2 regions of the Gracilibacillus phocaeensis genome follow, and region 2 is predicted to be linked to the other one. Evidence: predicted binding sites of a transcription regulator. Region 2 holds the regulator's gene; the other holds the start of a gene.
The links. Region 2 encodes NrdR, which represses ribonucleotide reductase genes. Its sites were predicted from a motif close to AACACNATATATNGTGTT; they were not measured.
Positions count from the first base shown of each region.

Region 1: the regulator NrdR is predicted to act here: its motif matches at 11,256-11,273, upstream of E0E32_RS04145 (anaerobic ribonucleoside triphosphate reductase).

Region 1 is NZ_LR131142.1:430,432-446,761, forward strand. Features, by position in the region: gene E0E32_RS04120 (carbohydrate ABC transporter permease) at 1-537, shown strand, start outside; gene E0E32_RS04125 (carbohydrate ABC transporter permease) at 552-1,382, shown strand; gene E0E32_RS04130 (ABC transporter substrate-binding protein) at 1,514-2,842, shown strand; gene E0E32_RS04135 (sensor histidine kinase) at 2,927-4,657, shown strand; gene E0E32_RS04140 (immunoglobulin-like domain-containing protein) at 4,858-10,584, shown strand; gene E0E32_RS22030 (hypothetical protein) at 10,900-11,061, shown strand; gene E0E32_RS04145 (anaerobic ribonucleoside triphosphate reductase) at 11,333-13,207, shown strand; gene nrdG (anaerobic ribonucleoside-triphosphate reductase activating protein) at 13,207-13,692, shown strand; gene E0E32_RS04155 (GNAT family N-acetyltransferase) at 13,740-14,249, shown strand; gene E0E32_RS04160 (helix-turn-helix domain-containing protein) at 14,337-14,855, shown strand; gene E0E32_RS04165 (aldo/keto reductase) at 14,936-15,778, shown strand; gene E0E32_RS04170 (prenyltransferase) at 15,797-16,330, shown strand, end outside.
Region 2 is NZ_LR131144.1:1,626,831-1,643,160, forward strand. Features, by position in the region: gene infC (translation initiation factor IF-3) at 34-540, opposite strand; ribosomal protein L20 leader region at 624-754, opposite strand; gene E0E32_RS15580 (hypothetical protein) at 835-1,272, opposite strand; gene E0E32_RS15585 (hypothetical protein) at 1,702-1,896, shown strand; gene E0E32_RS15590 (NAD(P)H-dependent oxidoreductase) at 2,032-2,634, shown strand; gene E0E32_RS15595 (hypothetical protein) at 2,770-3,063, shown strand; gene E0E32_RS15600 (hypothetical protein) at 3,160-3,552, shown strand; gene thrS (threonine--tRNA ligase) at 3,623-5,569, opposite strand; T-box leader at 5,669-5,905, opposite strand; gene ytxC (sporulation protein YtxC) at 5,983-6,852, opposite strand; gene dnaI (primosomal protein DnaI) at 6,966-7,892, opposite strand; gene E0E32_RS15620 (replication initiation and membrane attachment family protein) at 7,904-9,256, opposite strand; gene nrdR (transcriptional regulator NrdR) at 9,279-9,746, opposite strand; gene E0E32_RS15630 (cytosolic protein) at 9,769-10,158, opposite strand; gene E0E32_RS22665 (hypothetical protein) at 10,343-10,468, shown strand; gene speD (adenosylmethionine decarboxylase) at 10,476-10,844, opposite strand; gene coaE (dephospho-CoA kinase) at 10,872-11,489, opposite strand; gene ytaF (sporulation membrane protein YtaF) at 11,706-12,296, opposite strand; gene mutM (DNA-formamidopyrimidine glycosylase) at 12,368-13,198, opposite strand; gene polA (DNA polymerase I) at 13,211-15,847, opposite strand.

The DNA of each region.
Region 1 (16,330 bases), on a different contig from region 2:
ATTTCGACGATGGTGGCGATTGCTTCTGTGTTCTCTGTGTTATTTCATCCTTCTTTAGGAGTGGTGAACAACTTCTTGACCTCCATTGGGGTGGAGAATCCTCCGGGCTGGTTCGGTAGTACGGATACGGCGTTATGGGGAATTATTATTATCTCGGTCTGGCAGGTGGTGGGTTACAATGTGGTGATCTACATTGCTGGTATTACGGGTATTTCTAAAGAATTATATGAATCGGCGCAGATTGATGGGGCAGGTAAACTGAAACAGTTTTGGTATATTACCATTCCTCAACTGGCGCCAACGACCTTTTTCTTATTGATTACGTCAATTGTTAACTCGTTTAAGGTGTTTGATGTGATTGCCTTCTTGACGCAAGGTGGACCGAACAACGCAACAAACGTGTTAGTGTATTATATCTATGAAGAAGGTTTCCAAAATTTCAGAATGGGTTATGCTTCCGCCTTATCTTGGGTATTATTCCTGATCATAGCGGCGATTACCATTGTGACTGCTAAATCGCAGAAGCAGCAAGTCTAGAAGGAGGGTGAATGATGAAGCGATTAAAAATGTCAAAAGTAATAGGAACCATTGTGATGGGGATGTTTGCCTTCTTGTTTATCTCTCCTTTGTTATGGATGCTTTCCTCTTCTGCAAAGGTAGAACAAGATGTGATGACCTATCCGATTGAATGGATTCCGCGTGAATGGAATTTTTTTAATAACTTTTCTGCCGTATGGCTAGAAGATATTCCGTTTGATTTATTCTATTGGAATTCAATCAAGATTGCCGTGATTACAACCTTGTTAACGATTATCATTAGTTCGATGGCGGCGTACTCTTTTTCTAAATTACATTTTCCGTTTAGAAATGCCTTGTTTATTGTGTTGCTGGCCTTTTTCCTAGTGCCGACGGAATCAACATTGGTGCCTCGTTTTATCCTAATGAATTGGCTGGGGCTTTATGATACCCATACGGCATTGATCATGATGATGGCCTTCTCGATTCCATTGACGTTTCTGATGCGGCAATTTATGGCGGGGATTAGTGATGAATACATTGAAGCTGCTAAAATGGATGGTGCCGGATTCTTTCGTATTTATTGGAAGATCATGTTGCCAATGGTTAAACCGATTATCGCAACGGCTGGTATCCTGAAGTTTATCTGGACATGGAATGACTATCAGAATCCGTTGATTTTCTTGTCTAGTGATCATTTATACACGATTACCTTGGGGATGCAACTACTCTCCAGTGAGTTTGGTACGAGTTATGCGACTACGATGATGGCGGCTGTATCAGCTATTTTACCATTAATTATTGTTTTTCTTATTTTGCAGCGTCATGTTATCGATGGTATTACGATTGGCGGCGTGAAGGGGTAGTGTAAATTGTTCACACAATGCCCAAAATAAGACACAGTTTTCTTATACGTACTTTTTTATAATAAACAAGACATATCGAGGTGCTGCTGTCTGGTGGCACCAGGATAAATAAAAAATTGGAGGGGTTTCATATGAGTTGGAAAAAAGGTATATTTAGCCTACTATTAGCCAGTTTCTTATTCGTGTTAGTGGCTTGTGGCGGAAATGATGATAGTACAAGTGGTGGCGATGCCGACGAGGGAGACGATGGCAAGGTTTCGATCAACTACTATTCTTGGGAAACAGGCGAGAAAGAAAATATAGTCGAGCAGATTATTGAAAATTTTGAGGCAGAAAATCCAGACATTGAGGTAAACTATGAACCACTTGTAACGAGTAATGATTCTTTAGAGTTTTATCAACAATTAGATATTAAAGTGGGGACTGGTGAGGCGATCGATGTCGTGGCTTTCTCTCATGTGGACTTTCTGTTGGAGCGTGCCTCTCGCGGGGTATTGGCACCGTTAGATGAGTTTATGGAAGCGGATTCGATTGATCCGACGGAAGAATACTATGTCGCACCACAGTATGAGGGTGAAACATTTGGTATTCAGGATTTATCCCAGCCTTGGTTTGTGGCCATTAATAAAGACGCTTTAGATGCAGCTGGCTTAGATATGCCGGAGTGGGGCTGGACTTGGGATGATTTCCAAACGTATGCAGCTGAATTAACGAATGAAGATCAGTATGGTGCTTACTTCCATACATGGGGTGAATTCGCAGGTTTTCCGGCATATTCGGAATTACCACACCCTTATTTGACGGAAAATGAAGAACCGGTCTTTGATGATGCAACGTTTGCTGATTTCTTTGAATTACGTCGTGAAATGGAAGAAGAGGGATCTGTGCGTAAGTTTCAGGATGTAGTGGCGTCAGAGACCCATTATGCTAGTGAATTCTTTAATGGTGACGCGGCCATGCTGCCGATTGGCTCCTTCATTATTGATATGATTAAAGACAAGGAAAACTATCCACACGATTTCCAAACCGTATTTGCGCCACTTCCTAGATCTTCTGAGGATGTAGAAGTTGGTTCGACTTATATGGGCGGCCACTATCTAGGTATTGGTGAATCTTCGGAACATAAAGAAGAATCATATAAGTTCGCTAAGTATATGGCGGAACAAGTAGAAGTTATTTCGGACTTCCCTGGTTCCAGAAACGTCGATCAGGATCAAGTATTGGAAACGATGGTAGAAGATCAATCCGACTTGATTGATCAAGAGACATTACAAACAACGGTTTATGATGATAATGTCATTATACCATATGATCCGGCCTACTCTACTGCCTATTCTAATGAACTCAAGAGCGTGTTAGAGGATGGCTTTAGCCGATATATCCTGGATGGAATCAGTGCTAGTGAAGCACAAGAAGAAATGGTCGATCAAGCCAATCAGATTATTGAACGAAATCAATAAATGAAAAGGGATGGAGGTAGCCTCACGGGCTGCCTCTATCTGTTATAATGGTGGGATGAAATATGGCTGGGGAGATGATACATCATGAAGACATTATTGCATTCCTCTTTTTATAAAAAAATTCAATCGACGATGATTATATTTATTATTATCCCTTTAATCATTGCCTCGGTCCTGTCATTTTTTCTGATTGAGGACTTGGTGATTGAAAAGGTAGAAAATACACACAAAAATGTCGTCAATATGATGGCCTCCGATATTAATGATATGGTGGATGAAGTGATTGATACGACCAATTTGTATGGCAAGCCGCAAACGAATATATTAGATCATATGAAGAATATTGCGGACAGTGAGACGATTTCTTCTTATGAGATCTATCAGAATTACCAAGAGATTTCGGACTATTTAAGCATCGCCTTTTCCAGTGTTTCCAGTTTGAATCCAGAAACCTTTTATATGAACAAAGAGCAACTGCTGATGATGGGAAATAACAATGGACTGACGCATGAGGAATTACATAACAGGCTCGATCCACGGTTGACTCAAGAGGAGATGGCGGAGATTAATCCGAATCAAACCTATTTTTTGCCGGCAGAAGACCTGAATCTGGCAGGGGTTGGCGAGACGTCTCCTAGGCTTTATGCAGTAAGGGCTTACAAGGATTTTGTAGCTAATGAAGTCATGGGCATTCTCTATTTGGGAATCTCGGCGGATTATTTTGCTCAGTTATTTCGTGATGTGGAGAGCGGTGCTTTTCAACTGTTGGATCAGGAGGGGCAGTCGTTGGTTCGTTCCGCGGGTTATCAGGCATTGGAAGCAGAGGATGACCTGCTCATTACCAAGGCGGCTATACCATCAACGGATTGGGAACTGGTCTATTATGTGCCATCGGGCGATATCATGAACGAGATCACCTCGACTTTCTCTTTTTACGCGGTTATCATTGCGGTTTGTATATTGTTGTTCTTAGGAATGTCTTTCTTTATCGCGGGAAATATTTATCGTCCGATGCATAGGTTGAAAAATACGGTAGAAGCGTTTGGTGAGGGTGATTTACAAGTTCGTTATCCGGTGGAGACGAAGGATGAGATTGGTTTATTAGGGGGCGCCTTTAATAATATGTTAGATCAAATTAATCACCTGCTAGAGAAGGTGAAACAGGAAGAAGCGGAGAAGCGACAGTTGGAATTGCGTGCCTTATTTGCCCAAATTCGACCACACTTTCTGATCAACACATTAAATTCGATTAAGTGCAGTTTGTTGTTAGAGGATGATGCGGTCCATAGTAAAAAAATTGAGTCCTTAACCCGGTTGTTGCGCGCGAATATGCGTGCGGAAGAGCTAACGACGATCAGGGAAGAATGCAATCTATTATATGATTATATCGAAATTATGAAATTGCGCAGTGACTTACCGATTGAATTACGAACAACGATTAGTGAGGAGTTGGAGTCTTTTAAGGTGCCGAGATTGCTGTTGCAGCCAATTATTGAAAATGCGATTATTCATGGATTCTTTGACATGCCGGAGGCACCAGTGATCGAAGTTCAGGTGACGAAACAGTTAAACGATGTCGTGATCGAGGTAAGTGACAATGGTGTAGGGATGGATCAGGCAAGCCGTCACCAGATATTACAGCATATTCAAACAGAGGACTATACATCTGACCATATTGGGATGAGGAATATTTATCAACGTTTGAAATTAACGTATAAGCAGACAGATATCGATATCCTTCCTAATGAGTGGGGTGGCACAACAGTTATGTTTGCTATTTCCAGTAAGGTAGATCCTTTGATCGAGGAAAGATAGGCTAATGCGTGTGTGTTTTTGACCGAGTTATGTAGGGTTTTGACTAAGAGCGACTGATTTCCCTTATTTTCTTTGCAGCGGTGTTATAATCGAAGCGTTAATCAAAAGCCGCTGTAAGGAAGGGGGATATATTTGTATGTATGCGGTTTCAATTTTAAGGGAATTAGATTGTGAAGTCATAAGAAAGGGGATTTTTTACTGTGAAAAGAGGAAAGCAATTACTGGTTTTGAGTATGATATGTATACTGTTTTTGTTTGCGATCGGCTATCAAGAAGTAGCAGCAGCGCCCGCAGATGATACCGTGATCAAGGCCGAGGCCCTATATGGAGCTACCGTGAGAGGTGGCAGCTATGCCGATCAATCAGCTGAAACAGGCTCTAATTCGATTCCTAGAGAGATATTAGAGGCGAAGACGGCGGGAAATGAAAGTTATAGCAGACGTAGTCACTTAGAATTCGATATCCCTAGCGATACCAATTGGGAAGAGACAGCTGCTGTGATGTTGTCTTTATATTTACATGAACATACAGGGGATGGTAAAGAAGATACCGTCCAAGTCTTACTAACAGATAAAGCGGATTTAAGTGAAGAGAATTGGACATGGAATAATACCGATGATTTGTTAAACAATGCCGAGATGATCGGAGAACAGACTTTTACGGAAGAGGATGCTGATACATGGGTAGAGATAGATGTGACGGCTATCAAGGAACATTTACAGGCCAATCCAGATAAAGATTTTGGCATTGTGCTTCGCGTGGAAGAGGAGAATGATCAAGGCGGAATCCGTTTCTATTCGGCCTATCAAGATAATGGAGTTTACACGCCATATTTGCATATTTTCCAGGATGAATATCAAGATACCTTGCCTCCTCGTGTGCAGGTAACTGGTGTGGAAGATGGCGCTACTGTAACGGATTCGGAAGTAGATGTGAATATACAGGCGACAGATAATCACGATGAAGAGCCGACCATTCATCTGACCGTAAATGGTGACAAAGTGGAAGGTGCACAGCAGGGAGTCAACGTGATCCAATTAAAGGAAGGGAAGAACACGATCGAGGTTTATGCAGAAGATGCGGCAGGTAACACGTCTGTTACGCAGACAGTGGAAGCGGTATGGGAAGCAGTGACGGCGTTTCCTGTTATAGCAGATACGTATACTGATTACCGTAGTCCGGATCAAAACCATAATGGTGGTAATCTAGATTTGAAAAAGGCGGCAAGTGACGACAGTAATCAACGGGAAACCTATTTATCGTTTGACTTGTCGGATTATGACGCGCCTTATGTCAAAGAAGCCACAATTCAATTTTATATCAATGAATTGATGGGAAATGATCGTACCTCAGAGCTTGTCTCGATTTATCAAGTGGAGGGCTTTGAGGAAGAAAACGTAACATGGAATAATGCGCCTGAGCGAGGGCAATTGGTAGCAGAAGCCTCTTATGAACGAACGGAGAATAACACATATGGTGAATTGGATATCTCTGCTTTTATCAATGAAGAGTTGCAGCAAACAGAGGGGGTAGGGACCTTACATGTGGTGTTAGCGATTGATAACGGTCACGATCAAAAAGGGGTTTTCATCAATAGTAAAGAGCAGGATCAGGACAAGGCAGCCCGGATTCAATTGGTGGAAGGTCTGCCAGCTCCAGAGGTGAACATAGAAGGTATAGAAGATGGAAAGACCTATACAGCCGATACGCTCACCGATGTCAAAATCGAGACGACGAGTGTAAATGAGTCGATTGACATTCAAACGGAAGTGTTGGTTAATGGAGAAGCAGTTGCAGAGAAAGCGGATCATCTCTATGATCTTCCTTTGCAATTAGGGGAGAATTTGATTGAGATAACAGCAACTGATCAAGAGGGGAATCAAACGGAAAAGACCTTGAAGGTTACTAGATTAGAACAGGGAGAATCGACGGTTTACTATATCGATAGTGAAGCGGGGGATGATGCAAATGATGGATTGACAGAAGATACTCCATGGCAATCCCTTGAAAGATTAAATCATGTTCAATTTCAGCCAGGCTCGAGTATTTTATTCAAACGTGGTGGTAGTTGGCAAGGGCAGTTCCGACCCTATGGCTCCGGCACGGCAGATCAGCCAATTACAATCGACGCCTATGGAGAAGGAGAGGCCATGCCGAAAATCGAAGGAAATGGTATCTCTAATGCAGATACAGGAAGTATTTACTCAGAAGGAGCGATTCATCTATATGACCTGTCCCATTGGCGTATTCAGAATATCGAAGTAACCAATAATGGGGAAGAAATAGCGGAAGCAGCACGAGCTGGTATTATCGTAATCGCAGGTGGTCAAGGGGATGTAGAGAATGTTCATATCGACAATGTCCATGTTCATGATGTCAATTCTGGCGTCGATGCGGAGAAGCTTTCTGGTGGGATTATCTTTTCTTCAGATACCCGTGATGAGCAGGGAAATGTGACCGATATCGAATCAAGTTTTCATAATATTTCAGTAGAGAATTCGCACATTCATGATGTAGCGATTGAAGGTGTTAGAACCAAAACACGTCGCAATGGCAGTGATACAGGTTCGATTCACAGCAGTGATGTGGTTATTCGCAAGAACGTGATTAAGGATACGTTTGGTGATGCCATTGTAATGGCCGAGGTAGGTTCAGGTGGCTTGGTCGAAAAGAACATTGTGCGTCGCCACAGCAGTAATAACAATAATCGCAACTATGCCGGTGTTTGGTTATACCAATCACATGATGCGGTCATCCAGTATAACGAAGTAACGGATGGTGTGTACGGTTATAATGATGGTGAAGCCTTTGATTTTGATATTGGAACGACAGATAGTGTCTTCCAGTATAATTATACCCGCAACAACCGAGGCGGCTTGCTATTAACGATGAGCAGTGCTGGCCAAAATAATGTTTTCCGTCATAATATCAGCTATAATGACGGTCAAGGCACGGAACTATTTTATGTGATGAATAACCGTACGCAGATTTATAATAATACCATTTATGTCGGAGAAGAAGTGGCCACCGAGTATGTTGTCAAAGATAATCCGATCGATTACATGTTTTTTAAGAACAATATCCTTTTTGTTGAGGGAGAGATCGAAGCATACTCACAGCAGCCAGGATCGTTTGAGGCACCGAATATGTCGCATAACCTGATCTATCCAGCCGAGTTGTTAGAACTGAATGGAAGCCCGAATCCATATTCAGGGCTGATTCATGAAGATCCGAAATTTGTGAGCAATGGACCGGATTATACAGAGGTGGATACTTGGGATGAAGAGATATGGAATCAAAACATCGCAGCATTTCAATTACAGGATGATTCACCAGCCATTGGTGCAGGAACGGCTATTGATGGCATGGGGTCAGAGGATATGCTGGGTAACCCTATTGATTCAGACAATCCGACAATAGGTGCCTTGCAACATACTGTAGAAGAGATCGAATTAAGCGAACCCGAGGTGACTGTAGATAACGAGGCTTGGAGCAATGCCGAATCTGTCGGTGTTTCTATAGAGGTAACAGGAGATGATGTCACAGCTGAGTACCAATTGAATGGTACCGAAGGCGAGTGGCTATCATATGATGGCGATCTGCAGATTACGGAAGAAGGCGAAACCACTGTTTATGCACGTGCTGTTGATGCTTCGGGTAATACAAGTGATGTGGCAGAAGCGGTTGTGAAGTTAGATCGCACGATGCCTGAAAATCCGGTTGTCGAATTGTCAGAAGATGGCTGGACATCTTCGGATCGTGTGGAAGTGAATATAGAGAGTGCGGATGACCCACTAAGTGGTGTTGCCTATACCGAATATCGGATGGGTAAAGAAGGTGAATGGCAGCCATATGAAGATGCTTTTGCGATTACAACAGAAGGAGAGACGGTGATCGAGGCACGTACAATAGATAATGCCGGAAATCAGAGTGGGGTGACAGAGGCAACGGCTCAAATTAAGCGTACCGCTCCATCTGCACCAATGATTGAACCAGAAACAAGTGATTGGAGCAATGCAGCTAGTGTTTCTGTTTCCATCACAGGGGAGTCAGATAAAAGTGTGGTAGAATATCAATTAAGTGATACAGAAGGTGAATGGTTAAGTTATGCGGAGCCGATTGCTATAACAGAGGAAGGAGAAACCACTGTTTATGCACGGGCCGTTGACCAAGCAGGAAATGTAAGTGAAGTGGCAGAGGCAGTCGTGAAGATAGACCGGACGAAGCCAGAATTGAGTTTGCATGGAGATAATCCATTATATGTTCTGCAAGGTACAGACTTCGAAGATCCGGGATATGAGGCGACAGATAATTTTACAAAAGAGCCAGAAGTCACGGTAGAAGGTGCTATCGATACAGAGGAAATTGACCAGCAGGAATTAGTTTATACGGCCAAAGACACAGCTGGTAATCAAACTTCTGTTACTCGTGAAGTGGTGGTATATGAAGCAACACAACCATCGATTATCTTGCAAGGTGATAATCCATTGACGATAGAAGCTGGCACAAGCTATGAAGAACCTGGAGCTACTGCAGAAGACGAAGAAGATGGTGACCTTACGGATCAAATCGAAATAACGGGCGAGGTGGACGAGTCTACACCGGGCAGTTATGCGCTTGTTTATCAAGTAACGAATCGTGCAGGTTTGACAACGACAGTCACTCGTTATGTGGAAGTGGTCGATACCCAAGCGCCTGAGTTAACGCTAGATGGTGAAGAGACCGTCACAGTGGAACTCGGTGAGGAATATCAGGAAGCTGGTGCAACCGCAGTAGACGCAATAGAAGGTGATGTATCAGAAGCTATTACGATTAGTGGAGCAGTAGATCCAATGAAAGCAGGCATCTATCAGCTTAACTATACGGTACAAGATAGCTCTGGTAATAGTACCTCTGTCACACGTACGGTTCATGTCAAAGATACGACCGCCCCTGCCAATGTTCATCTAGAGGTGATAGATGCTAGTGAAGATGCGATTACACTGACTTTTAGTGCGGAAGACTTGGCTGGCATTAAACAATATATTCTATCTCGTGATGGCGAAGAGATTGCTGTTGTGGATGGGGAAGAATCAACGTATATCGATACAGAAGTCGAGTCAGGCATTGCTTATTCTTATCAACTAGTAGCAGTAGACCCTTCTGAAAATCAAGCATCCAGTGAGCCGGTAGAAGTCACGACAGACACTACTAAGCGAGAATCTCCAGAAGTGGAACTAGACAAAGAGGCCGAACCAGTGGTGCCAGGGGATATGATTGCGATAAAAGGTACTAACACTTCCATTCAATTACCGCAAGATTTACCAGAAGGGACAACCTTACAAGTCAAAAAAGTGAAAGATTTAGAGATGGCAGGGTTGGAACTTGCAGGTGAAGTCTATGATTTTATTTTCACTTATCCAGAAGGTGAGGAAGATTATCAAGGAAACTTTATCTTAACGATGGGTGTGAATGATGGAGTAGAGCAAGCGGCTATCTACCATTTCAATGAAGAGAGTAACGAGTGGGAGAAACTAGGTGGCGAGAGAAACGACCAACAGATTTCCCAAGAAGTCAGTCATTTCTCTATCTATGGTGTATTAGCCGAGGTTCAGGAGGAAGATTCGGATGAAGAAGAGACATCGAATGAGGAAGAAAATCAACCACCGATTGATGATGAAGGTGGGGAGCTCCCTGTAGATTCTGACGAAAATTCAGCAGATCAACCGAAAGAAACGAATCCAGAAGAGATAAGCAACACAGATAACGAAAAATCAGGTGACGTCAGAGAATCAGACCAAAACGAAACACAGACGGGAGCTTCACAAGAACAGCTGCCAAATACCGCAACAAATATGTTTAATTGGCTGGCAGCAGGTGGGGGGCTCTTGTTAGTGAGTGTTGTATTGTTGGCGATGAAAAAATTTAGAAAAAGAACAGAAGGATAATAAAAGAAAGGCCTGCGCAGAAAGAGTGCAGGCCTTTTGCTCGTGAGAGGTGGAAGCCATATTTCATAGCCTGCAAGGATGAATCTCGTGAAGTGAGGAGAAAGGATCGCGTTCCTAGGTCCATAAGAATCTCGCGGACTGTAGAAAGCAAATCCCGTTCTACAGTCCATAAGAATAAATGTCGCGGACTGAAAGAGAGCAAATCCTGTTCTACAGTCCATAAGAATGAATCTAACGGACAAAAAACGGCCGACTCACGAAGTTTTGTCCGTAAGAATGAATCTAACAGACAAAAAATTGATGAATCGCTGAACTTTGTCCGTAAGAACGAATCTAACAGACAAAAAACCGCCGAATCACAAAATGTTGTCCGTAAGAATGAATCTAACGGACAAAAAACCGCCGAATCACGAAATACTGTCCGTAAGAATGAATCTAACAGACAAAAAACGCCAAATCTCGAAATACAGTCCGTAAGAATGAATCTAACAGACAAAAAATCACTAAATCACGAAATACTGTCCGTAAGAATGAATCGATCAAACAGATAAAACCGCCCCGCTTTGTCCATAAGACCCGATCTAACCAAGAGTTAAAGGATTATGATCTGTTCATAACTCCAAAAAGTCATAAAATGTCCATTTGAATTTCTTATCCCAGTGATTTACGATTAAACTATATATAGTGATATTTTAATAAAAAACACTACATATAGTTACGTGAACGCGAAAATCGAGGAGGAAGAATGATGGAATCACAAGTAGCACCTACCCATGACAGTGAAAAGTTAATGCAGACGTTTCAAGAGATTGTAGCAAGTGCCAATCAGGATTTGCTGCAGGAAAATGCTAATGTAGACGGGCGATCTCCATGTGGGCAGATGAATAAATTCGCCAACGAAAGTGCCAAGTATTATGCCAAACAACACTTGCTGAGCGACGAAGCTCATCAAGCGATGGCAGACAACTATATTCATATTCACGATTTGGATTACATGCCGACGGGAACAGTCACCTGCTGCCAGATACCACTAGGTCAATTATTATCTCAAGGATTTAATACAGGGCACGGCTATATGCGCTCACCGCAAACCATTATGAGTGCGATGGCGCTAGCAGCGATCGTCTTTCAAAGCAATCAGAACCAGCAGCATGGCGGGCAGAGTTTTCAAGCCTTTGATTATGATTTGGCCCCATTTGTCCAAAAATCGTATCAAAAGCGATTAACTCGATTACAGCACTATCAGCTCCCGCTAACCGAATCGGCCTTGGAAGAGCTGGCTTGGCAGGAGACGGATACGGAATGCTATCAAGCTTGTGAAGCGTTTATTCATAATTTGAACAGTCTCCATTCTCGTAGCGGTGGTCAAGTACCTTTTACCTCGATCAATTATGGGACAGATACAAGCAAAGAAGGACGCATGATTATTAAGAACCTATTATTGGCTACCCAAGCGGGGCTGGGCAAAGGGGAAACACCGATTTTTCCAATTCAGATTTTTAAAATGAAAAAAGGGATTAACTTTTACTCGAATGATCCGAACTATGACTTGTATCAGCTAGGATTGGAAACGACGGCCAAGCGACTTTTTCCTAATTTTAGTTTTATGGATGCCCCTTTTAACTTACCATACTACGAAGCAGGGAATCCGGCTACAGAGGTAGCATATATGGGCTGCCGGACTCGAATTATGGGCAATCGTCATGGTGAAGAAAATAGCGTTGGCCGCGGGAATTTATCGTTTACGAGCATCAATCTGGTAAAAATAGCCCTCACTACGCAAACCTATGCCGATTTTATCGATAGTTTAGATCACTATACGGATCTGGTGATTCGTCAGTTATATGATCGTTATCGATTCCAAGCAGCTAAATATGTGAATAATTTCACTTTTTTACATGGTCAAGGGGTTTGGACAGGGAGTGCCAAGCTAAAGCCAGAGGATAATTTAGCTGAAGTGCTGAAGCAGGGCAGTCTCAGTGTTGGATTTATTGGTTTGGCCGAATGTCTCGTAGCTCTTATCGGTAAGCATCACGGTGAATCGAATCAGGCACAGGCATTGGGTGAAAAAATTGTCGCCTTTTTACGCCAAAAATGTGATCAAGCGGCGGAAGCGTATGATTTAAATTATTCGTTGATTGCAACTCCTGCTGAAGGACTAAGCGGACGTTTTACCAGACAGGATCGCGAGACATTTGGCAATATTTCAGGGGTGACGGATAGAGATTATTATACCAATTCATTCCATATTCCGGTCTATTATCCGATCCGAGCTATCGAAAAAATCCGGCGTGAAGCCGTTTATCATGCGTATACCAATGCCGGTCATATCACGTATATTGAAGCGGATGGCGATATGAGCAAAAATCTGCAAGCGATGGATACCTTGGTCAAAACAATGGCTGAAAGCGGGATTGGCTATGGCAGTATTAATCACCCAGTTGATCGTTGCAAGGATTGCGGCTATACTGGGATGATTGATAATGAATGCCCAAGCTGCCACACTACCGATGAAAGGCAATTTGATCGGATTCGTCGAATTACTGGCTATCTAGTTGGAACCATGGACAAATGGAATACGGCCAAGGCGTCTGAGGAGCAGGATCGGGTGAAACATCGCTAATGGATACTGCTCGGATTTTATCTATTTATCATGATTCTGTAGTCGATGGCAAGGGAATGCGCACGGTCATTTTTTTCGCAGGGTGTCCCCATTTTTGCCCGGGCTGTCATAATCCGAGGTCATGGAATATTCGAAATGGGAAAGAGATGTCGGTGGAGCAGGTGGTTGGCGAGGCGCTTAATCCTTTAACTGACATTACTCTGAGCGGCGGTGATCCTTTTTTTCAAGCAAAGGTAGCCGCCAGGATCGCCAAACAGCTAAAGGCACACGGCAAACATATTTGGGCATATACCGGCTGGACGATCGAACAATTATTGGAAAATAAAAATCCAGATCAATTAGCATTACTGCAATATGTGGACGTGTTGGTGGATGGTCCTTTTCGTATGGAGGAACGGGATCTAACCTTGGCCTTTCGCGGCAGTCGCAATCAGCGGATTATTGATATGAACGCGTATAATGATACAGCCAGGCTATTACAGTAGTCTGGTTTTTCGTCGTTTAGCTTGTTAAAATAAAAGGAGGAGGCCTGATGGAAATGACGATACATATAAGGGAGTATACTAGACATGATTTATTGGAAATGAGCACGATATGGAATGATATTGTTGAAGAGGGAATTGCCTTTCCACAAGAGGATCTATTGACGATGGAGGCCGCTGCGTCTTTTTTTGCAGAACAATCCTATACAGGCGTTGCCGAAGAAAAAGGGGAGATATTGGGACTTTATATTCTACACCCCAATAATGTCGGACGCTGCGACCATATTGCCAATGCCTCGTATGGTGTCAAATCCGGACAGAGAGGGAAGCATATCGGTGAAAAGCTAGTCGTTGATTCGCTACAGGTTGCTGGCGCGTTTGGTTTCCGGATTTTGCAATTCAATGCCGTGGTCGCTTCGAATCAGGGGGCCATTCATTTATACCAGAAATTAGGGTTTGCCGAGTTAGGTGTCATCCCTGGTGGATTTCGACAAAAAGATGAGCAGTATGTTGATATCCTATCCTTTTATAAAGAGATACAAACAGAAACAAATCCCTGATGCAACCAATAGTTGCGGATTAGTTGGTGGTCTGCAACCGGCGAAATGATTATGATAAGAGTGACAAAAGGGAAAGGGGAATAAAGAATGTCACTTGGATCCAATATAAGAAAGAAAAGAAAATCCTTAAAGCTGTCCCAAGAATATGTAGCCGAACAGCTAGAGGTTAGTCGGCAAGCAGTATCCAAATGGGAAATGGGGCAGTCAGAACCATCCACCAATAACCTGCTCAAATTGGCAGACATGTTTTCCTGTGATGTGCAAGAAATCATTACTCTAGAAAAATCGGTAGAGGAAAGCATAAGTATAAATCGTCAAACGGAGCAAAGGCCTATTACATTTAAGGATTACCGTTTTTCTTACACACACCTTATCCTAACCATGATGCTTTTTTCGACCAGTTTTTTATCTGCTGAAAACCCGGTATTGGTAACGTTGCTTTTTCTATTTATCGTTAATATGTCTTGTTTTTCCAGCGAGTACTTAGTGCTGAAATATTACCGTATGAATCCAGATAAAAAGTTTAATCAAGGATATGCTGTATTTATTATGATTCATGTATTTGTTACCGTTTTTATTTTCCTTGTAGTGAAATGGTTGTTTTAGAGGGCTCTTCCTTCGTTTAATGTTGCTCGGCTAAGGGTATACGAAAGAATAATCAGACAAGGCGGAAGGGATGTGTCAGCATGGTGCAATTACTACATAAAGATCGCTTCCCTATTGGTATGGGAACGTGGCATATGGGGGACCATCCTGCCCATCGGAAGCAGGAAATAGAAGCCATTCGTTATGGTTTGGCAAATGGCATGGAAGTCATCGATACTGCAGAAATGTACGGAGATGGGAATGCTGAGCGCTTAGTTGGTGAGGCGATTCAAGATTTGGACCGGGAGCAGATTTTCTTAATCTCGAAGTTCTATCCTCACCACGCCAAGGATCCAAGTCTTGGACGCGCACTTGAGCATTCCTTGCAACGTCTGGGAACCGATCACCTAGATATGTATCTCTTGCATTGGAAGAGTAGTACGCCATTGGAACAAACGATTCAAGACTTGGAGAACTATGTGCAGCAAGGCAAGATTCGTTCTTGGGGCGTGTCTAATTTTGACGCAGAGGATATCGAGGACATGTGGCGTATAGAGGGAGGACGGCATTGTGCGGCCAATCAAGTCCTCTACCATGTAGGAAGCCGAGGAATGGAGTATGATTTGCTGCCGTTACAAGCCAAGCAATCGCTCCCAATGATTGCTTATTCGCCAATCGCACAAGGTGATAAGCGCGGGGTGCCGGTTCATAAAAAAGAGGTACTGCAACAAATCGCGAAACAGCATGGCGTCACCGTGTTTCAAGTGATGCTGGCTTGGGTGATTCGGCATAATCAGGTATTAGCCATTCCCCAATCCAGTGATGTCAAACATATGCAAGCAAATATCGACGCAGCAGCGATTCAACTCAGTGATGAGGAATTAAAACTGCTGGATAAGGCTTTTCCAGAACCAACAAGTAAGCAGCCCTTGGATATTATCTAAGCAAAAAGGAGGTTTGTCATGACTCCCGTTCAAGCGATACGCAGTTTCAAAGGAATCGGTATGCTTTTACGCTTGGTAGCCGTCATCTTTTCCAGTGTAGCAGCACTGTTGTCTGCTACCTTGCCATTGATGATGCATTACTCCTTGTCATGGTTTTCTGTCGGGAGTACCTTTATGCTACTGCTTATCGGTGCCATTGTCATTCACGGTGGCTTAACCCATGCGCTTAATGATATTGCCGATCATCAATCGGGAACCGATCAGGTTAGTCCCGGTATATTATCGGGAGGAAGCCGTGTGATTCAAACCAATACGTTGCCGATCACTATGTTAAAGCAGTTAGGGCTTTGGTTGAGTCTGGTTTTGCTACTGGCAGCCTTTCTTTTTGCTGTGTTCGATTATCGTGAATTTGCTATTTTAACATTGGTTGGAGTATGGGGAGCCGTCTTTTACTCGATGCGTCCATTGCAGCTTTCTTATCTCCCTTTTGCCGGTGAATGGCTCAGCTTATTCCCGGCGATGTTGCTGCTGGGTATCGCTATGCCGTGGGTG
Region 2 (16,330 bases):
AGAATCTATTTAACTACGTGCACGAATAGCGAGTTATTTCTTTTCGTTTACTGGTCCAAGCATAAGGAACATACTGCGACCTTCCATCTTCGCCCGCTGTTCAACCGTTGAAACATCCTTACATGCTTCCGCCATGCGTTCCAGCACTTTTTGACCTAATTCTTTGTGCATGATCGCACGACCACGGAAACGGATCGATACTTTTACCTTATCGCCCTTCTCCAAGAATTTACGTGCGTTACGTAACTTGGTATTGAAGTCATGTTCTTCAATGCTTGGGCTAAGTCGAACTTCTTTCACGTTGATCACTTTTTGTTTTTTGCGTGCTTCTTTTTCTTTCTTTTGCTGCTCAAAACGGTATTTACCGTAATCCATGATTCGGCATACGGGCGGTTTTGCTTTGGGCGCCACCAATACTAAATCAAGATTTCTTGTTTGAGCGATGTCTAATGCTTCTTGACGAGATTTTACTCCTAATTGATCCCCGTTAGAATCAATGAGACGCACTTCACGTGCACGAATATTCTCATTGACATTCATATCTTTGCTAATAATCAGCCACCTCCGAAATATAATAAAAACGTAATGAAACATGATCAATGGTACTAGACAAGTGTCATTTTTCCATAAAAAAAGCGTCGGTACACATACGGCACCCACACGTCCTCATTTCATTACTAAATGCTCGGATCTGTTACCTGTCAACTGCCTTAAGCGTCAATCAGGTGAGAAGCGGGTGCTTCTACTTGTCTTTTAAGTGATCATATTTAATTTACCTAACATAGTTTACCATGTAGGTATTGCTTTGTCAACTTGTTTTATTGAATCTTTTGGTTAGATGTTATTTACAGTAGCCCTTTTCCAATCGGATAACGGAATGCATAGATTGATGACCAAAACATATACAGGAAATAACAATATTACAAAGATTAAAATCAAGCCCGCTCCAGGGCCAGGATCGTCTCCTGGGTTCGTCATCGGAAATAAACAAGCTACGATAAAGATGAGTAGGAGAAAATAGGGGAACCAAAGAAGCAGTGTCCAAAATCTCCCATTACTTTGCTTAAACCATCTGTTGGTTAGGAATAATACGAATATCGTGCCTATTATAATAGCGATAAGGGAAATAATAATTAAAAGTATAGCTGCTTGATCGCCATCCCAGTTCAACAGTCGAGCTATTCTGTGAACGTTGAGCATTAGTTCGATTGGGATAAGCAGTACAAGCGCATGGATTATGCTTAACATATTTAATCTTACAAATGATTGCATGATACTGTTTCCTCCACTAAGTCTCATTTGATCATCATCATACCATACTATAAATAGTATATCATCATCGTTTTATCTTTTTTATCAGATGGAAATCATGAACCTATTTTTCTTCCATCAGATGACATCAAATATTATACATGTTATCATGTGAATAAATTACTACATATAAAGAAGGTGTGTTGGATGATTCTCTCGCTTTCTCTCATTTTATCGCTGTTGGTCGCATGGCTTAATCTCTCTACTGGCCATCCTATCCATGGTTCGGTAATGATGATGGTAAGTCTTTTGGTTGGTTGGGAGTTCATCAAGCGAATGAAACATGATGGACAGGATGAAGGAAGTCATTGATACCGCAGTAAATTGCGCGCTCCATCATGACATTCGCTTATAACGAACAGAAGCCGATTATTATAAGGAGGCTGATCAATGCTGAAGAAAAAAACTTATCTTTGGAAAGTGAAACTGCTAATATTTATCATTTTGGCAGTCTGTATTTATTCCCTTCCTAAAGAATATGGATTGTATATTGCATTGATAGCTTCTCTGGCCCCCTTTATCATCGATGTCATCTACGAAAAAAAGAAAGAGATAGCTGAATCTGAAGCTACCCATAAACGTTAGCATAATAGACAGCTAACGCTTATTATGATGAAGTTTAAATGTGAATAAAATCACATAATTATATTGAACTCCTTACCTATTTATGATATCCTGTAAATAATACTTGTGAATAATTGAACAAAAGGAGTGCTTGCTATGAAAGCATTGATTGTATTTTGTCACCCAAGAGAAGAAAGTTTCTCACATGCCTTATTGGAGCGCATCACCAAGACATTAGTGGCTAAAGGTTATCAAGTAAACGTAAGGGATCTCTATAAAATGGACTTTCAACCGATCTTAACGGGGCCAGAGATGATTCATATTGAAGATGATGTGTTTGTAAGGGAGAATAAAGAATTTCCGGCCGATGTGCAGGCAGAAATGCAATATATGCTAGAGAGTGACCTGTATCTTTATATTTTTCCAAGTTGGTGGAACGGTATGCCCGCAATGATGAAGGGGTATTTTGATCGTGTCTTTCAGCATGGCTTTGCCTACAGTTTTGATGATGAAACAGTCGCCGATCGATTTGCAGGAAAACGCGCCTTATTCTTCACACCAACAGGACAGCCACAGCAAATAGACGGAAAAGAAAATCCATTAACCGCACCGATCCGCACCTTGACATCTGGATGGTTATTTAATGGGAATGATGTCGAAGTAATCGATCATGTTTTTTACGGCAGCGTACCTTATCTAACAACAGAAGAACTAGAACGATATTTACAAGATGCAGAGAAAAGAATAATGGAATTGTAAAATGAGACTGGGTCTAAGCGGAGGTAAGTGCTCCCTTCGCTTAGACCCAGCTATGATTTATATCATCTTGTAAAGTTAAATTGAAAGCGCTGTATAGGTATGATATACTATGGTAAATATGGGAGGTGAATAAAGTTGCAAGCTGTACAAACACTACTGTTGTTTCTCGTTGTTTTTGTAGCCCTTTATGCGATTTTGAGAACCTTTTTCGATCCACCCAAGGGCAAGTTGAAAAACTTCATCGCAATCACACCCGCTTTGACTGGTGCTGTCGTATTTCTTATCGTCACCTATTTATTCCCCGAGATTATCAGCGCCGATTTAATGATGACCGAGTTACTAGCCGCTAATTTACTGCCTACCTTGATGGTACTGATCACCTTCGTTCTACTGATGAAATTAAAAATAACTAATACTGCCAATGAATGACTTTTTCAATGGAATGTATCAAAAAGGGAAAGCCCCTTCATCGTTATAGGCTTTCACTTTTTATTTTCATGATTCTGTAACGAGGGAGGGATTAACATGATTGGTATATTCTTATTATCATGGCTGTTGTTATCACTGTCAGGCTATTTACTATGGCAGAAACACATGCAAGACCATTTCTTTCTGATCGTTCAGGCTGTGCTATGGCTGGGGATCAGTGCTTTTATGATTAGTTATTTGATCTCACCAGCAGTCATTACTGCCGTACCAGCTATCATCTATTGGTTTCTTATCTTTATCAGTATGCTATTGGCAGGCATCAGCTTTCCTAAAAAACATATCCCCGGTGAATTGATGGCGATATCCTTATTTCTTTTTACAGGTTTTATCACTATTTTTTCTATTGGCATCTTCTTGCTTGCTCTCGCTGCTATCGGTATCGTTATGTTACTATTCCATTTCAAACAATCCGTCACTGTCGCCTATTAGCCAAAGTTACTTCACATGCTGCTAAGTCTATTAAAAATCCGACCCATTATGGATCGGATTTTTCGTTTACTTATTTTTTCCGCAAAACCTTATTCTGAATTTCATTAGTAATTAATGCCTGGAATTCATTTAAAGACATCGTCTCAGACTGCTGCTCGCCATAACGGCGAACATTAACTGCCTTCGCTTCTACTTCCTTATCCCCTACGACTAAGGCAAATGGAATCTTGGCAGTTTGGGCCTCGCGAATCTTATAACCGATTTTCTCATCACGATGATCGATTTCGACCCTTACGCCCGCTTCACGCAGCTCATCTTCCACTTTTTTGGCATAGTCGGTGTGGGCATCAGCCGATACAGGAATAATCCGAGCTTGAATTGGTGCGAGCCAAGTTGGCAAGGCTCCTTTGTATTCTTCCAATAAAAAGGCTACAAAGCGTTCCATGGTAGACACAACACCTCGGTGGATAACGACTGGTCGATGTTCTTTTCCATCTTCACCAATATAAGTTAAATCAAACTTCTCTGGTGAGTTGAAATCAAGCTGAACCGTCGATAAGGTTTCGTCCTTACCTAGGGCCGTTTTTACCTGTACATCCAATTTCGGACCATAGAAGGCTGCTTCCCCTTCTGCTTCCACATAGTCCAATTTCATATCATCCATGGTTTCTTTCAATAAGCTTTGCGCCTTTTCCCACATTTCATCGTTATCGATATACTTTTCCGTATCTTCTGGATCACGATAAGATAAGCGGAAATAATATTTATCAATGCCAAAATCTTTATAAACATTCTCGATCAATTGCACGACTCGAATAAATTCTTCTTTCAATTGATCAGGACGAGCAAAGATATGGGCATCGTTTAATGTCATGGCCCGAACACGCTGCAAGCCAGCCAAAGCTCCGGACATTTCATGACGATGCATCATGCCCAGTTCAGCAATACGGACAGGAAGATTACGGTAACTGTACAGCTCATTTTTATAGATCATCATATGGTGTGGACAATTCATTGGACGTAAAATTAACTCCTCATTATCCATCTTCATTGGCGGGAAGTTATCTTCACTGTAATGATCCCAGTGTCCACTGGTTACATACAATTCCTTACTTCCAAGCACCGGTGTATAGACATGATCATAACCTAAGCGTTCTTCCAAATCAACAATATAACGTTCGATGGTGCGTCGAATCGTTGCCCCTTTTGGTAGCCAAAGCGGTAATCCTTGGCCTACCTTTTGGGATACGGTAAAAATACCGAGCTCTTTTCCTAATTTACGATGATCCCGTTCCTTTGCCTCTTCACGAAGACGTAAATATTCGTCTAATTGACTTTGCTTTTCAAAGGCTGTTCCGTAAATTCGCTGCAGCATCTTATTATTACTGTCGCCACGCCAATAGGCTCCAGAGATACTTAACAGTTTAAAGACTTTGATTTTACTGGTTTGCGGTACGTGAACACCACGACAAAGATCGAAGAATTCCCCTTGACGATAGATCGTCACTGTCTCCTCCTCTGGAATCGCATCGAGCAATTCTAATTTCAGATCATCACCTATCTCTGCAAATAATGCTCTTGCCTCATCGCGTGTTACTTCTTCTCTAACAATTTCTAAGTTTTCATCGACAATCCGCTTCATTTCTTTTTCAATACGTGGCAAATCTTCTGGGGTAATCGCCTCTTCCATATCAATATCATAATAGAAGCCATCTTCAATAGTCGGGCCTACCCCTAACTGCACGTGATTGTACAGCCGCTTAATCGCTTGTGCCATCAAGTGAGCAGTAGAGTGACGTAAAATATCCAAGCCCTCGTCTGTTTTAATCGTGATAATCTCGATCACGCCGTCTGTCTCCAGCGGTGCACGAAGATCATATAATTGCTGATCTAATTTAATGGCTAACGCCTGTTTTTTTAAGCCTGGAGAAATAGAGGCGGCAATCTCTTCTCCTGTTGTTCCCTTATCAAAACCCTTAATGGAGCCATCGGGAAAAGTAATATGAATCTGACTCATTTTCTTGCACTCCTTTTCTAGATCGATTGTACTTGTTTTATTTTCATATGCTCTGCACCTATTTTCACATTAAAAAACACCCGCCCCTCTACTAACGTGTAAAGGGACGAGTGTGGTTACCCGTGGTTCCACCCAATTTTCTGCACAACAAATGCGCAGCTCATTGAAAACAAATCGATAACGATGATGAATCGCTGCTAAATAGTAGCGGTACGCGTTCCTTAGCAGTGCTCCGAGGTGGTAATAGGGAGTAGCTGATACAGGAAGTTTTCAGCTGGTACTTCCTTCTCTGTTCGTATCGCAGACAAACTATCTTGTCCTCATCTAAGCATTTTTATCCTAACTATGACACTTATTATAACGATTCAGATAAAAAAAAGCAAGATCCTCATTCTGAAAATAAAATCGGCATACTATTCTCCACTTGTCACTCGATCATCATTGGGGTAAAAAGGGAAATAACAAGAATCATGAAAAGAACACCTTTCCTGAAAAATATTCATCATCGTATGTGTCTTTGGTTCGAGCGGATCCTCCCCATAGATAAATATCTGCTGAGGACTAAGCATAATCAATGGAGAAATATTCCACTCCTCCTGTTCCAAACCAAAAATAAACAAAGGAAATAACGATTGTAACTTTTTAAAATCAGATGTCGTATAGAGTTCCCCGCTATCCCGATAAATCTGAAACTGCTTGCCTTGCAAAACATGCACCGCTTCTACCTCAGGAGGTTTTTTGCTGATAAACTCTCTAATCGATTGAATAAACGCCTGATGGTCCTCTTCTCGTTTAAATTCATCAATAGCTAGTCCTACCAATTCGGTTAATTGTTCAAAGTAAGGGTGCAGTCTGAACTGTACAATCGAATCAAAGGATATGATTTCTCGATTTAATTGTAGCTGAAATAATGCCGTTAACGTATCACGCAATTCATGTTGATGTACCCTTTCCTCATAGAAGGTCTCCTCTTTATCTAATAGCGAAATAGCAATTAATGTGATCCTTTCGATTTCTTCCTCTAATGAAAAATAGTATTTTTTCCTAAGTATTTGCTGGATCATGTTCATCTCACGCCATTCGGTAAAAACTTTTGTGAGCAGGCATGCCAGCTTCCACGTCTCTTCCTCTCCTTCCATCGAAGCCGCCGGAACAGCTTGAATTGTCTTTCTTGTACTTCTCCTCCTAAAGGCTGTCCATTGCTCATCTTGTTTTACTAGCTTGTAAAACATGGAAGCCTCTTGTTCCTCTGTAAATTGAATCTGCATTACCATAGTAATCATCACCCTTATCACCATCAAACTGGTATATTATATGGATGAAAAGGCAAAAAAATAACTCCTGTCTAAGGATTAGACAGAAGTCCTGTAAAAAAGTATGGTAGCAACAATGATAACTAGCGGTAACGATTCATTAATTCGATTGGCTGGCTCAGCTGTTTGATCCGCTCAATAATTCTCCCCGCTTTAATCGTCTCGACATCGCCGCGATTATTCGTTGCTAAGTGGCTTTCCAGCTGATCGAGATCGTAATTGGACGTGAAAAATATGGGCAGCTCTTCCATCATACGATATTGCAAGATCGCTCCGAGCACCTCATCACGAAACCAAGGTGAGATCGATTCTGCGCCAATATCATCCAACATCAGTACTGGTACTTGTTTGAATCGTTCTATTTTTTCTTGTAAGGTATCATTTCCAATCGAGGCCTTCATTTCTCTGACAAATTCCGGCATATAAATGATATCGGTAGGAATATCATGTTTTTTAAGTTCATTGGCAATGACCCCTAAAATATATGATTTACCTGTACCGAATTGCCCGTAGATATACAAACCTTGATGAAAATCCCCTGCCTTACTCGCTTCCACAAATTCAATGATCTGTTTGATCACATCTTTACGCTCATAGCTGGAGGCATCAAGGTCTTCCAGTTTTGCCTGCTTAATTTGCTTCGGAATATATAAACTGTGGACCAGCGATTCTTTTTGGACTTGTTCTTCCTCATGAAGTTTATTGGGACATTTCTCATAACGCAAAGAAATATCCTTTCCATTGATATCCAGATGGGGCGTGTATCCCTTTAGAATATTGATGCACCCTTCTAAATGAGGGCAATCATGACAATCTTTGGAGGCTTGTTGATACTCATATAATTTCATCAAATGCCGGTTAATATCTTGTTCATCCAACTCGACATGCTCGCTCAATCGTCTCTTTATCTCAGGATCATTGATCACCTGATTACGTTGAGCGACAAATTGCTCTTGCATTTTTTTATTCGAGTTCATCCATTTTTTCATTGCTGATTGGATCGGCTCCATCTTTATCACCTTTATTCTTGATTAGCCTGATTTGCTAAATAGTTCGCCAGCATTTCATCCGCTTCCTTGGCCGTTTTTGCTTTTTCTTCGGTGCTTGGTGTTTGTTTTGGTTGTTGCTGCTGTTTCTGTTTCTTATACCATTCTGGCACGATATCTTTTTTGGGACTCGTCTGACGGTATCGTTGATTACTCTTCGTATTGGTTGTCCATTGCTGATATTTTTTGTTTTCCGACTTAGCTAATGTCATCGCCTGACGGACCGTTTTTACATTTTTACGTGCCCAATGACTGGCTATCTTCTCCATATAGGCCTTGGAAAGTTTCATATCTGTCTTTAACATCACATAATGAATCAATACATTCATCACGCCAGGATTAAGCCCTTGATTTGTCATAATATCACTAATCATGCGCAGTTCCTGCCTGGAGGCTTGATGTCCATCCAATTGATCCTCTAACAGTTTTTTTGGCGAGATATGCTCCAGCATATCGATAAATTGTTCTTCTTTCGTTTCCGGTTTGGCGACAGACGCCGAACTGATCACCTTTTGCTGATTGGTTACCTTATTTGAGGAATCCGACGAAGCACGTGGTATCAAATCCATACATGCCTGCTTGAATTCTTCAATCTGTAATTGGTTTTCCTCATTGATCGCCCAAAGCAGTGCCTTTTCAATGTCTTGATTATGAAGTTCATAGGCTACATACATCTGGTTAATAATCTGTTTCGCCTGTTTGGTCAAGATAGTGTCAACGGGAAGCATCCGCTGCCTTAATACTTGCTCCAGCCATTCGAAGTCTACTTCATTATCGATGGGAATGGCTGGTCGTGATTCTACCGATTCTATAGAGGGAGCCCCTGACTCACCAGCAAATGGGAAAACTTCCGTGAATTTTGCTGTTGTTTCTTTTTCCTGACTTGTTCGCTTATGTTTGCGAAAGATCGCTTGTACTTTCTTATATTTCTCGCTGCCAAGTTGATGATACAGCAGATGATTTAAGAAATCATCGTTGAGAAATCGTTCTGGTGACAAAGGCGGATGTAGCAAATAATGAAAGGCTTTATTCCCCTGATGTTCCTGTTCAAAAGTTTGCAGTAAGCCGATTGCTTCCAGCTTTCTTCTGGCTCGATACAGCCGATCCAATGGTAAAGAAATATAGGACATTAATTGGTGATGGGTTTGATATTCTTCTGTCAAGGCCGCTTCCGTATATAAGGTTTGATACAGGGTTAATGCTTCCATTCCTATCAACGGCTGATAAAGGTGCGTTAGTGAATTGGTATAAGATAATGGAACATCATTGGACATCTCGACTATATATAATTCTGATGGTAGTATTTTTCCGATATCTCCTAGTTGCATATATACATAGCCCCTTTATTCTTTATCCTTCGTTCTTATCTGTACGTATCAAATCCTTCAATTCATCAAGAAACACACTGATATCCTTAAACTGACGATATACCGAAGCAAATCGTACATAGGCGACTTCATCGACATCTACCAGACGATCCATTACCATTTCGCCGATTTCATCACTTTTTACCTCTGATGTACCGCGATTTCGTAATTCAGTCTCGATTTCTATCGCTATATTCTCTAATTCCTCTAACGCAACTGGACGTTTTTCACAGGCCCTGATCAGACCCCTTAACAGTTTATCTCTGCTGTATTCTTCTCGAGTGCCTTCTTTTTTTACTACTATAAGTGGTACCTCTTCGATCCGCTCAAAGGTAGTGAAACGAAAATGACACGATTCACACTCTCTACGGCGGCGTATCGTGCGACCTTCTTCAATGGGCCTTGAGTCTAAGACTTTGGTATTCTTATAGTGACAATGAGGACATCGCACAATCCATCACCCTTTATGTTATTTATTCTGTCGTCCCAACAAAGTCTAATTCTTTCTTAATCCTATCATATAGTTTGGGGATGAGTCGATGACTGTAACCAAAATCAAATGGAATAGCCGACTCCGTAGTTGCTGAGATATCAATTGCTGTACGATATGGCTTTACCATAATAATCGTCATAATGACAAATACCTTTCTGCCGGCTTTATAATTGAAACTAATCTCGCCATGATCTTTGGACATCCCCACAATTTGGCATTCCTTCATTTCTTTGAAAAGAGGTTCCAATTTATCAAATGCCTTGTCCTTGGTTGTCTTAAAATAGTGGGTTTTTAGTGCCTCATCCCAATGCTTGTCTCTCGTCTCTGAATGGTTATTAAAATTCTTGTTTAACGTGTCCCTAAATGACATGTAATGTAACACCCCAATTATGTATTATTATTTTATCATCATGCACTCGTTCTTATGTTTTCAGCCCAAAGCAAGCAGCTGCAAGTCGTCCAGTGCCAGCGAACGATATACCGTCTGATAAGTTGTATGGATCATTAGCAGGAAAATCGCTACTAATGAATGCCTCACTTAATTATATTGTAACATGTTTTTAAAAAGAAAACGATTAAACACGTTGATTTATCAGGAAAACAATCAAAATCATGAAGGAGGGATAGATTTAGCAGGGATTTCCCCATCCCTAACGGATCAGGCAGGGATTACATACTAAAAACGGTCTATTGATGATGGGAAGTGGTCTCTCTCCTGCCTCTTTTTAATTCTTGCTTGGAGACATTTTTTGCCTCTAGCTTATCTACCAGTTTTGTCACAATATCATGCGGATTGATGGTTTCACCACATGTATATACATCGATGCTGGCGTAGGCATGTTCTGGAAAACTATGTATGGTTAAATGCGACTCTGAAATAATCACCACACCACTCACGCCTGCAGGTGCAAATTGATGAAACGCCACCTCTCGCACTTCTGCACCTGCCAGTAAAGCAGCATTTACAAGGATTCTTTCCAGTTTCTCTATATCATTTAAACGTTCTGGGTTACACTCCCATAATTCTGCTATAACATGTCTGCCTAATGTATCCATTTCCCATCTTCTCTCCTATCCCAACTCTTAAAGTGGATAATCATTCACCCTTGTGATTTGCCAATCCTTTAGAACAGCCGCCACTTGTTGTTTGGTTTCCGTAATAGTGCCGCTATTATCAATCACATAATCAGCCAGTTGTTTCTTTTTTTCCAGATCCATTTGACTGCCCATTCGTTTTTCTGCTTCTTCTTTAGACAGCTGGTTCCGTTCCATTAGTCTTTTTTTTTGCACCGATTCGGTCGCTGCCACTACTATAGTTCGGTCGACTAAATATGTCAGATTATTTTCAAATAACAAGGGAATATCCAAAGCGATGGTGGCATGTCCTTGTTGCAGTAATGTCTCTTTTTGTTGCTGCATGCGTTGCCGTATGGCTGGGTGTACAATACTATTTAATTGATGTCGGCTTTCCTTCTCCTGAAAAATAAGCTTGCCCAGCTTCCCACGGTCAAGCGTTCCGTCAGCTTGTAACATTTCTTCGCCAAATACGGTTATAATTTCATGGAGCGCCGGTTCTCCTGGTTCAACTACTTCACGAGCAACAAGATCTGCGTCAATCACGGGGATATGATAGTCCTCCATCAATATTTGACTGACCAGTGATTTGCCTGTAGCAATGTTCCCTGTTATACCAATTATCATGTATGTCTCTCCTCTTTTTCACAGAAACAGAGTAAGCCACCCTGTTTCTGATTCAACTTTCACCCTGTTCAAGAATTGCCCCTCTTTCTTTATCACTAATCTAGGGTAGATAGAATGAAAGAATCACATCCAACATTTTTTTCAATGCTAGGCAAGTACTCCGCTGCGTTTAAGATCACCATCATGTTAACAGTGAGGGCTTTAATTGTGTGGTTACTAGACAATCACCATTTTCCAAATACCAATCATCATTAATAGACAACTTGGCAAAAAAGACAATTTCTTTAGCGATTTGCGATCGGCAAAGGTCTTCCCTACTCGAACACCGACCAGCAAACAGCAAATGGTCACGATAAACAGAAAAATCGGTGTCATATAAGGGGAAGCACCAAGCAAATAAATACCAATCCCAGCGCCAAAGGAATCTAAAGACAAGGCGATCCCTATAAATATAGATTCCACACCGTTTATTTTTCCAGATTTATCAATATCTGCCGTCATCGGCTTTTTTAAGATCCTCAGAAAAATAGGGGCATTTTTCTTTGCTTTTCCTTCGAGCAGTAAAGAAATGAATAACACCAAACCAAGACAAGTTAAAATAAAACCACCTGTTATTTCCGTGTAACGAACCGAAAGAAACGTCGATATCACGGATCCAGCTAACATCGACAGCATAAAAACGGCCGCCACGGTAATCGAAATCTTGAGCAGCTCTTTAACAGGCAGTGTTATACCACGCAGACCATAAGTAAAAGCCACTAAGAAACTATCCATACTAATCGCCAAAATAAGCAATGGGAGCATCATCGGTTATCATTTCTCCTTTATACAGGACTTTACGGTTAGTATATGGTGAAATAACAACCAATGTGCTAGCCTTATGCCAGCGGTTGACAGCTTGGGCAATAATGCGTACCTCTGCCGCTTATTTTTATTTTCATAATAGTATCCTCGCAGTGTGAACAGGGCTTATCTGTTTGACCGTAAACATTAAGCTGCTGTTGAAACATCCCAATTTGCCCCTGGGAATTAACGTAGGACCGAATCGTCGTGCCCCCTTGCTTTATCGCATCCTTTAGGGTTAAAACCGACGCTTCCAGGATATGCACTATTTGTTGTTCAGATAGCTGTGATCCCTTAATTAGGGGATGAATACCTGCTAAAAAAAGGGTCTCATCGACATAAATATTGCCTAATCCTGCAATGACGGATTGGTCTAACAAAATATTCTTAATATTTCGCTCACTGCGCTGTATCTTCTCCTTGAACAACGAAAAGGAAAACTGAGGTTCCAAGGGATCGTTTGCCAGTAACACAAGGGGCTTTTTGTTTAATTCATCCCCTTTTTTTTGCAGGTGCATGGTGCCAAATTTACGTACATCTTGATAACGCAAATCGCTACCATCCGTTAAATGAAAGACGACATGTGTATGGAGTGCTGTCTCTTCATCTCCAGGAAACACACCATATTTCCCCTCCATTCTTAAGTGGGAAACTAACACATAGCCATCCAAGTCAAACAGCAAGAACTTTCCTTTCCGTCGAATATCATGAATGGTTTGTCCCTTGATTAATTGCTGAAAAACCGCTGTATCATCTGGCTCTTGAATGATCTTCGGCCAGAAAATATCCACTGAAGCGATCGTTTTTTTCGATACTAACTGTTTTAATGTTTGCCTTATCGTTTCTACTTCTGGTAATTCAGGCATGGCATTATCTCCTTATTTTGCATCATACCAAGTATCGCCATAATCTACATCTACCTTTAACGGGACAGATAAATCAATCGCCTGGCTCATGACATCGACGACCAACTTGGAAATGGCGTCTAATTCTTCTTCTGGTACTTCTAATATTAATTCATCATGTACTTGTAAAAGCAGGGTTGACTGGTAATTCCCTGACTCCAGCTGATGATCAAGCTCTAGCATAGCCAGCTTGATCACATCGGCTGCACTTCCTTGAATCGGTGTATTCATTGCCGTCCGTTCAGCAAAGCTGCGCTGGTTAAAATTACGGCTGGTGATATCCGGCAAATAACGACGACGGTTCATAATCGTTGTCACAAAGCCATCTTGTTTAGCCTGTTGGACAATCTCATGCATATAATCCTGAACCCCGGGATAGCTTTCTAAATAACGTTTAATAAAAGATTTTGCCTCTTTTCTTGGAATACCAAGGTTCTGCGACAAGCCATAATCACTGATACCATAGACAATGCCAAAGTTGACCGCCTTAGCCTGACGTCGCATAGTGGAATCAACCTCTTCTTCCCTTACATGGAAGACGTCCATTGCCGTTTGGGTATGGATATCCTTATCTTCTTTAAAGGCCTTTTGCAGTTTCGCATCTCCCGCAATATGAGCGAGTACACGTAATTCAATCTGTGAATAGTCAGCCGCAAGTATCTTCCAGCCTGACTGTGAAGGAACAAAGGCTTGACGTATTTTACGCCCTTCTTCAATCCGGATCGGAATATTCTGCAAGTTAGGGTCAATGGAGCTCAATCGACCGGTCTGTGTTAAGGCTTGATTAAAGCGAGTATGAATCTTACTAGTATCTGGATCAATCACTTTGGTCAAGCCTGCGATATAAGTAGAATCGAGTTTTTTTAACTGTCGATACAGCAACAATTTATCAATAATCGCATGCTGGCCTTGCAGTTGTTCTAATACGTCAGCCGCTGTGGAATACCCTGTCTTCGTCTTTTTAATCACTGGTAAGCCGAGCTCTTCAAATAAAATCGGACCAAGCTGCTTCGGTGAATTGATATTAAATGACCTGCCTGCCAATTCATAAATGTCCTTCTCCAAGGAATCCAGCTTTTCGGTTAATTCTTTCCCCATTTCGTTTAATCGGGATTTGTCTACCTGCACACCTGCCGCTTCCATTTTGCCTAAGACCATCGCAAGTGGCAGCTCTAAATCCATCAAAAGCGGCAATTGTTTGTTGTCAACCAAGGCTTGTTCCATTTGCTCTTTTAATCGATAAAGCATGGCTGCTTTGCGTACGATATGTTCCTGCCACTGTTCTTTTTCTTCGGGCAAGCCCATTTTGGCTCCCTTGCCATATACCTCTTCGTCAAATCGAATGGCTGTCTCGCCAAAACGATGGCTGATTGCCGGGATATCATGATTATTCTCGGAAGGATTGATCAAATAAGAAGCCAATAATGTGTCAAACGCAATCCCTTTAATATCGATCGATAATCGACGAAGAAGCACAAGAATCTTTTTGGCATCAAATAAATACTTTTTGCTAGAAGCAGCCTCTGCCCATTGCTTAAATGCGGCGGAATTTTCCATAACAGTAATCGGAACAAAAAAGTTCCCCTTCTCATTACTGATCGCCGCACCCACCATTTCTTCTGTATGATAGTTCTCACCTAATATTTCAATCTCAAAGGCGTCATGGCCGGTAAATATATCCTCCTGCACATTTTCTATCACTTGATATTCTATCTCTGGTATCTCCTGTTCTTCTTCCACACTTTCTTCCCCTTGTACGCGATGAACAAGTGACTGAAAACCTAATTCTTGAAAAAGCTGCTGTACCTTCTGTTCTTGATATTCATCTAATACGGTGTCTTGAATCGATACAGTAATGGGTGAAGCTTGGTTAATCGTTGCTAACTCCTTACTCATAACGGCTGATTCTTTATGTTCCACCAGTTTCTCTTTTAGCTTCTGGCCGGAGACTTCCTCTAGATGGTCATAAAGGTTCTCCAGTGTACCAAATTGCTTGAGTAATTTGGTTGCCGTCTTCTGCCCAACCCCCGGTACTCCGGGGATATTATCGGATTTATCTCCCATTAAGGCCTTTAAATCCACCACTTGATCTGGTGAAATCTCCATATCCTCTTGCAACGTTTTTTCTGTATAGGTCATCACATCACTGATTCCCTTTTTCGTTAAACGAACTTGGATCTGCTCAGAAACTAGCTGGAGTAAGTCCTTATCTCCTGATATGACTTCTACTTGCATGCCTTGTTCCTTTGCTTGATGAGCAAGCGTACCAATAATATCATCTGCCTCATAGTTTTCTAATTGATAATGTTTGATTTGGAAGGCATCTAACAGTTCTCGCAAAAGAGGAAACTGCTCACTTAATTCAGAAGGGGTCTTCTCTCGACCTCCTTTGTAATCCTTATAAGCCTTATGACGAAAGGTCGTTTTGCCCGCATCAAAAGCTACTAGCATATTACTAGGCGTTTCCTGCTCCAATACCTTTAAGAGCATCGTTGTAAAACCATAGACGGCATTGGTATAGACGCCCTTATCGTTATTTAAAAGTGGTAAAGCGAAAAAAGCCCGATATGCAATACTATTACCGTCTATTAAGATGAGCTTATTGGTCATGTGATCCCTGTCTCCTTTGTGTACTAAATACGTTATTTATATTTTATCATGTTTACCGATCCACTGCACAGAAAGCAAATTTTTACTGATAGTTAGATACATTACTTTGCCATACATTTACCTGTTTTTCCCTTACTTAAGAAAACGAGTGGCAAACACGTCTTTGCTCACATTATTTCCTGATAATACCTCGTTTGAAAGTTGAATGAAATCATGTCTCACGGATCTGGTAGATGTTCTTGATCCATTTACGCAGTATGAGGAGATAACCAGGGGATAAATGCATTTATCCCCTGGTTATCTCCTCATACTGCTACCTTTCAGCAGAACTGAAAGGCGTGTGAATGGTCATTCACACGAATGGATCAAACATGGATTTATTGACCTCATATTATGTTGTCCTCATTAAAAACCATGTATACTTCCAGACACATTTTCTATTGAACACTGGATCAATTATATAAAGTAGTCTCGTGAGATCAC